DNA from 2 places in the Thiomicrorhabdus sp. Kp2 genome. Region 2 is predicted to be linked to the other one. Evidence: predicted binding sites of a transcription regulator. Region 2 holds the regulator's gene; the other holds the start of a gene.

Region 1 (3,425 bases), 600 kb from region 2:
ACGAATTCAGGGTTGTGAACGGCTTTTGTGCCAATGATGCAGTAGCTTACGCCAGCATTTAGATAGGCTTCAATGGTTTGTAGGTCTCGAATACCGCCACCAATTTGTATTGGTAAATCAGGAAAAGCTTGGCGAACTTGATAAACCGCTTCGCCGTTGACTGGTTTGCCGTCAAAAGCGCCATTTAAATCAACCATATGCAAGCGACGTGCATCTTGATCTACCCAGCGTTGAGCCATGGCAACAATATCACCTGAAAATACGGTTGCGTCTTCCATAATGCCTTGACGAAGGCGTACGCATTCACCATCTTTTAAGTCGATAGCAGGAATTAATAACATTTTTTAAACCTTTAAAATTTATTGTCCGTTCCACTGTAAAAAGTTTTTAAATAGCTGTAAGCCGTGGTCAGCACTTTTTTCAGGGTGGGCTTGAATTGCAAATAAGTTATTGTGGCTTAACGCGGATGGAAATGTGATTCCGTGCGTTGTTTGTCCGCAAATATAGTCAGAATGTTCTGGTTGTACATAGTAGCTGTGAACAAAATAGAAGCGACTGTCTTGTGGAATGTTATGCCATAACGCGTGCTCTTTTGTTTGCAGGATCTGGTTCCAGCCCATGTGTGGTGTTTTTAGAGGGCTGTTTTCTTCAAAATCAAAATGCTGAACATTGCCAGGAATGACATCCATGCATTGAATGCCTTGGTTCTCATCGCTGTGGGTCATAAGAACTTGAAGACCCATACAGATACCTAAAAAAGGTTTTTCTTTAGCCGCTTGTTGTACAGGGTGAATCATGCCCGTTTTCTGCAAAGCATTCATACAGGCTTTGGCAGCACCTTGGCCTGGAAAGATGACGGCATCAGCATTGGCAATGTCGTCGGGGTTGTTGGTGACTAAAATACGAGTGTTTTCTGGCGACACATGTTCAGCCGCTTTGGAAACAGAGCGTAAATTACCCATGCCATAATCAATAACGGCAACTAGCTTCTGGTTCATTTATAGACTGCCTTTGGTAGAAGGCATTTTGCCTGCCATTCTCTCATCTTGGCTTAATGCCATGCGTAAAGCGCGGCCAAACGCTTTGAAGATGGTTTCGGCTTGGTGGTGAGAATTATGGCCACGTAAACAATCAATATGTAGTGTTGCGTTGCAATGATTAACAAAGCCTTGAAAAAATTCAAAGACTAGTTCTGTTTCAAAGTTTCCAATTTTTTCACGGGTAAAGTCGGCATTAAAGACCAGGCCTGGTCTCCCAGATAGATCAATTACTACACGAGAAAGCGCTTCGTCTAATGGTACGTAAGCGTGGCCATAACGAGTGATGCCTTTTTTATCGCCCACTGCTTTATTTATGGCTTGACCAAGGGTAATGCCTACATCTTCAACCGTATGATGGTCGTCAATGTGAGTATCTCCATTGGCCTTTATGTCAATGTCTATCATGCCATGTCGAGCAATTTGGTCTAGCATATGTTCAAAAAAAGGTACGCCTGTATCAAATGTTGCTGTACCGTCACCATCTAAGTTGACAGTGATTTGAATTTGAGTTTCTAAAGTATCGCGTTCAACGCTTGCAGTTCGCATAACATGATTCCTAATATAAAGTAGTTCAATATGATAACTGAAAATAATATTATTGGATACTTTGAGTCTTAATAATCACATGAAATCTAGTTGTTGAAGTTAGCCGTTAAACATGTGAATAAAAGCCTAGCACACAGGAAGTATAAAAATAATCTGAGGACCCCTATAAATTTTTTTTAGTATAAAGAGGCTTGTGTATTTGGGATAATGCCAAAGATTTTTTTAAGTGTCTAAGTTTATAAAAGCGCTTTTCAAGGCTTGATTCTATTGAATTTCTTGATGTGAATTAAGTTTTAAAGACGTTTTTGGCTGAGTTACAGTCCTGTTGCAGGTATAATGCGTGTTGAGGAGTCTGTATCTAAAATGGTCCGTTAAGTTTTTGTTTGTTTTGGGGCAAAAATTTAATGATAGATAAAGACAGAATATTAAGACTATAAAGGGGATCCGACTGATGGATACTACAGTAAAACCACAATATGATAATGGCGTGGTTAAGTATTTAGCGGTAGGTGCAATTGTTTTCTTGGTGTTAGGTACACTTATGGGTACTTATGCAGCAGCAGAACTTGCGTGGCCTGCGTTAAATTTTGATATTGCGGAAATCACTTTTGCTCGACTACGTGTTATTCATACGAATACCGTTATCTTTGCATTTGGTGGTATGACGTTAATGGCGACTGCGTTTTACACGGTTCAAAGAACCAATGGTGTAAAACTATGGAGCAATGGCTTAGCTTGGTGGACTGCAATTTTGTTCACAATTGGTCTTTTAGCAACAGTTGTAACTCTAGCTTTAGGGATGACAACAGGTAAAGAGTACCACGAGCAAGAATGGCCTTTAGCGATTGCGATTGCTTTGGTTTGGACAATGTATACGTTCAACTTTGTAATGACGATTGCTTCACGTAATAAAGAGACACACCCGAGTGTTTATGTTTCAAACTGGTTCTTTATGGGTATGATGATTGCAATCACATATTTATATGTAGTAAACGGTTTAGCTATCCCAGTTTCATTGTTCCGTTCGTACTCTATGTTCGCTGGTGTGCAAGATGCAATGATTCAATGGTGGTGGGGACATAATGCGGTAGGTTTCTTCTTAACGGCTGGTTTCCTTGCAATTATGTACTACTTTGTACCTAAGCAAGCACAACGTCCAATTTACTCTTACCGTTTATCTGTAATTCACTTCTGGGCATTAATGTTCGGTTATGTATGGTTAGGTGCTCACCACCTTCAGTACACAGCGCTTCCAGATTGGACAGGTTCATTAGGTGCAGTAATTTCATTGGCTATGATCATTCCTTCATGGGGTGGTGCATTAAACGGTATGTTAACGCTATCTGGTGCTTGGGATAGACTTCGTACAGATTATATCTTACGTTTCTTGATTATCTCTTTAGCCTTCTATGCAATGTCTACTTTTGAAGGGCCTGTAATGGCTGCAAAAACTGTAAACGCTCTTTCTCACTACACTGACTGGACGGTTGGTCACGTTCACTCTGGTGCGTTAGGTTGGGTTGCAATGGTTTCGATTGGTGCGCTATACCACATGGTAATGAAACTTTGGAATACTGAAATGTACTCTATGCAGTTGATTAACTTCCATTTCTGGTTGGCAACTATCGGTACGGTATTCTATATCGTTGCGATGTGGGTATCAGGTATTATGCAAGGTCTAATGTGGCGTGCTTATGATGAGTACGGAACGCTTGCGTATACTTTTGCTGAATCCGTTTCAGCTATGCACCCTTATTATGCGATGCGTGCATTCGGTGGGTTATTATTCTTCACTGGTGCTGCAATCATGCTATATAACGTTGTTATGACGATTCGTAT
Region 2 (3,425 bases):
TCAAAATGTAACCAGTCATATTCCTCAATCTCAATTTTGGCAAAAAAATCAAAAGTTATTTCAGGCAAATCTCTATAGTGAACAATCGTTCTGTGACCGTTTTGGGCATTAAGTGTTACAAAAGAGGTAGGAGTACGGCCTTTGATAAACTTTTGTGTATGTTCGGTTGATATATTACGTTCTGTTAGACCTGTCAGTAGTTGTTTTGCTTCAGAATCTGCGGCTATTGATGTGCAAATATCTGTTTGGTGTCCATGTTGATTGAGTACGTATAAAGTGTTGTTAACGTTTCCACCAGTTGAAATTTGCTTATTTTGAGCGCGAATTTCTTCATCCTCTTGTGGGTGGTGTTCAACAGTCAAAATAATATCGAGTAGTGAATTTCCAACGCCTAAAATTTTTGCCATACTTTCTTCCATAATATTGATTTGATGATGTGGGCTGAATTGAACTTAACTTAACTCTTAAAGAGGGCTTTTCACGAGTATGTTGCAAGAGAAAAATGAGCAAAATTTTCCTAATTTAGGTGGGTAACACAGTGAATAGTGAGCTATTCACAAGTTTTTCAACAGCAATTAGGGAAGTTTTGGCTATTTTTCCAAATGTTGATTCGTGCAAAGGTCTCTTTAAGTATTAAAAAATGAAACAAATTCTAACACAGCACAAAAAAACGATGTAAAACATGTATTTTTAATTCAGTGGTGAATAAATATAAAAAAAGCTTGACAAGGTTTTATGTTGACTTAGTTTTTACAACTTAATAAAAGGTTTATGTTTATTTAGTAACATGTTGAATATAAAAGGTTATAGGTAATGCTTATAGTGGTATTTTATAGAGTGTTGATAATTCATTTCTTTTCCACAAAACCTGTGGATAACTTTGTGTGTAAAGTTATAAAAAAAGCTTTAAGTGCTTTAAAGTAGCGACAAAATATTAGATTGCTTAAAAAATAAGCAATAGTTTTAGGTATAAAAAAATAATTGTAATAAATGAAAATTTATAGGTGCATAAGCACAATAAAAATGAAATTTATCTTCAAAAAGATGACAAATAAAATAAAAACGATACAATCAAAAAAAACAAAAATAATAACGACTATAAATACACTTAATTCATTAGGGCTACTATGAATGAAATGAAATCTGCTTTTAATGCCAGCTGTTTAAACTGCGGGCTGCAGAAAATATGCTTTCCCACGGGATTGTTAAAATCTGATATTGATCGTTTAGATAATATTGTAGAAAGAAAATCACCTTTAAAAAAGAATCAACATCTGTATGAAGCTGGTCAAAAGTTTAACTCAATTTTTGCTATTAGAGCGGGAGTGATAAAGCTTTATTCATATTCGGATTCAGGTGAAGAAATTGTTCATGGCTTTTATTTGCCAGGTGATGTTGTTGGCTTTGATGGTTTAGTTGAACAACACTATCTATATAATGCTGTTGCACTGGACAGTACAAGTGTTTGCACTCTTCCTTATAGCGAACTTAACGAATTATCAATGAAAATTCCTAATCTCAATCAGCAAATCATGATGGTGATGAGCAAAAAAATGCAAGATGGACGTATGCATTCAGAGTTATTGATCAAACGAAATGCAGACCAAAGGGTTGCACAGTTTATCTGGAATATGGCTGAGAGGTATAAGGGAAGAGGTTATGCGTATGATGAGTTTCGTCTGAGTATTCTTCATCGTGATGTTGCATTATATCTAGGTTTAACACCAGAAACGGTTTCTCGTATATTAGCGAGATTTAATTCAGAACATGTTGTTAGCTGGAAGAAAAAAGAAGTCATCATCTATGATGAGGCTCAATTAAAAACAATTGCAGGAATCAGTAGTAGTTGCGATGTATGCAAAGAAGTTGGTTAAGTGGGAATGTACTAACTAATTTTTATTCTTGTTTATTCTTGAAGTTTTTATTGATTTAAATCAATTTGAATTGTAAATGGCTGTGGTGTAATTACTCCATGAAGACGCGGTTATTAGATTTGCGTTTTTCATAATGTAGCCCGCTTACCCGGTCAATAGGCCGGGGTCTTTTATATCTCTTCTGTAATATATCGCTTTTATTCAATCCGTTAACTTTTGCTAGAAAGTTTGTTTTTATAGCTGTTAAATTTTTACTTTTATAACAATTGGCTTTTTAAACGTGAATCGGTATATAATTTAATTTAACTTTTTTAATAAATTTTAGGATTTAGATAATGTCTTTTAAAAATATCTCACAATTATTTTTGGTTGGTTTTTTGGGTTTAACATTAATTGGTTGTAGTTCAACACCAAAAAATGTAGAAGATGATAATAGTAAAGAAATTGCAGCTTCTCAAGTTGATGCAGATATTGAAGCGGCAAAACGTGCAGCAGCTGAAAAAGCAGCAGCCGATTTAGCGGCTAAAAAAGCGGAACTTAAAGCAATGATTGACGGTAAAGTTGTTCATTTTGACTTTGATCGTTCGGATGTACGCCCTGATGATTATCAGTTGATTAAGGCGAATGCTGACTATATGGCATTAGAGTCTAATGCTTCTTTAACAATTAAAGGCTACTGTGATGAGCGTGGTACACGTGAATATAACTTGGCATTAGGTGAGCGTCGTGCTAAGGCTGTGCAAAATGCTTTAGTTGCAGAAGGCGTTAGCCCAAGTAGAATTACAGTGATTAGTTTTGGTGAAGATAACCCAGTTGATGAAGCGCATAATGAAAATGCATGGTCAAAAAATCGTCGCGCAGAGTTTTCTTACTAATTGAATATTTAATTCAATCAAACTGTATTTTTAAGGCCTTCCTGTCATAATGTCAGGAAGGCTTTTTTGTTTTAATTTACCTGAGTTTACCCATGAAAAACGATACACCCGTTGTCCATTATTTGTCTGACTATCAGGCGCCTGAGTTTGAATTTAATGCCTTATATTTAACCTTTGATTTGAAAACTACAGAGACCATAGTGATAAATCAAATGCAGGTTAAGAATTTATCAAATCAAACACATTTGATACTGGATGGTGAAAACCTTAAATTGTTATCCGTTTTACTGGAGGGCGAAGAGCTTATACAGCTCTGTCAGCAAACTCAAGAAAACCTAATTATTCCGTTAACAAGCCAATCTGAATTTGAATTAATTATCAAAACTGAGATAGCTCCTGAAAAGAATACAGCTTTAGAAGGATTGTATCGAACCAGTGGTAATTATTGCACACAGTGTGAGGCAGAAGGCTTTAGAAAAATTACCTATTTTATGGATAGGCCTGATGTATTAACTCTTTTTACAACCAAAATCATTGCCGATAAAACAGAAAACGCAGTGCTACTTTCTAATGGTAATTTAATTGAGTCTGGTGAGTTAGCCGATAATAGACATTATGCTATTTGGGAAGATCCTTTTAAAAAACCGTGTTATTTATTTGCGTTAGTAGCAGGTAA

Evidence for each region. The regulator FNR, encoded in region 2, switches genes on or off when oxygen is low (the NO sensors DNR and NnrR bind a similar motif). The targets are predictions, from matches to a motif close to TTGATNTANATCAA.
Region 1: the regulator FNR is predicted to act here: its motif matches at 1,863-1,876, upstream of ccoN (cytochrome-c oxidase, cbb3-type subunit I).

The regions. Positions count from the first base shown of each region.
Region 1 is NZ_ARWI01000001.1:1,306,772-1,310,196, reverse strand. Features, by position in the region: gene hisA (1-(5-phosphoribosyl)-5-[(5-phosphoribosylamino)methylideneamino]imidazole-4-carboxamide isomerase) at 1-341, opposite strand, end outside; gene hisH (imidazole glycerol phosphate synthase subunit HisH) at 360-998, opposite strand; gene hisB (imidazoleglycerol-phosphate dehydratase HisB) at 999-1,586, opposite strand; gene ccoN (cytochrome-c oxidase, cbb3-type subunit I) at 2,038-3,425, shown strand, end outside.
Region 2 is NZ_ARWI01000001.1:702,601-706,025, reverse strand. Features, by position in the region: gene A379_RS03385 (PfkB family carbohydrate kinase) at 1-407, opposite strand, end outside; gene fnr (fumarate/nitrate reduction transcriptional regulator Fnr) at 1,128-1,874, shown strand; gene pal (peptidoglycan-associated lipoprotein Pal) at 2,210-2,749, shown strand; gene pepN (aminopeptidase N) at 2,842-3,425, shown strand, end outside.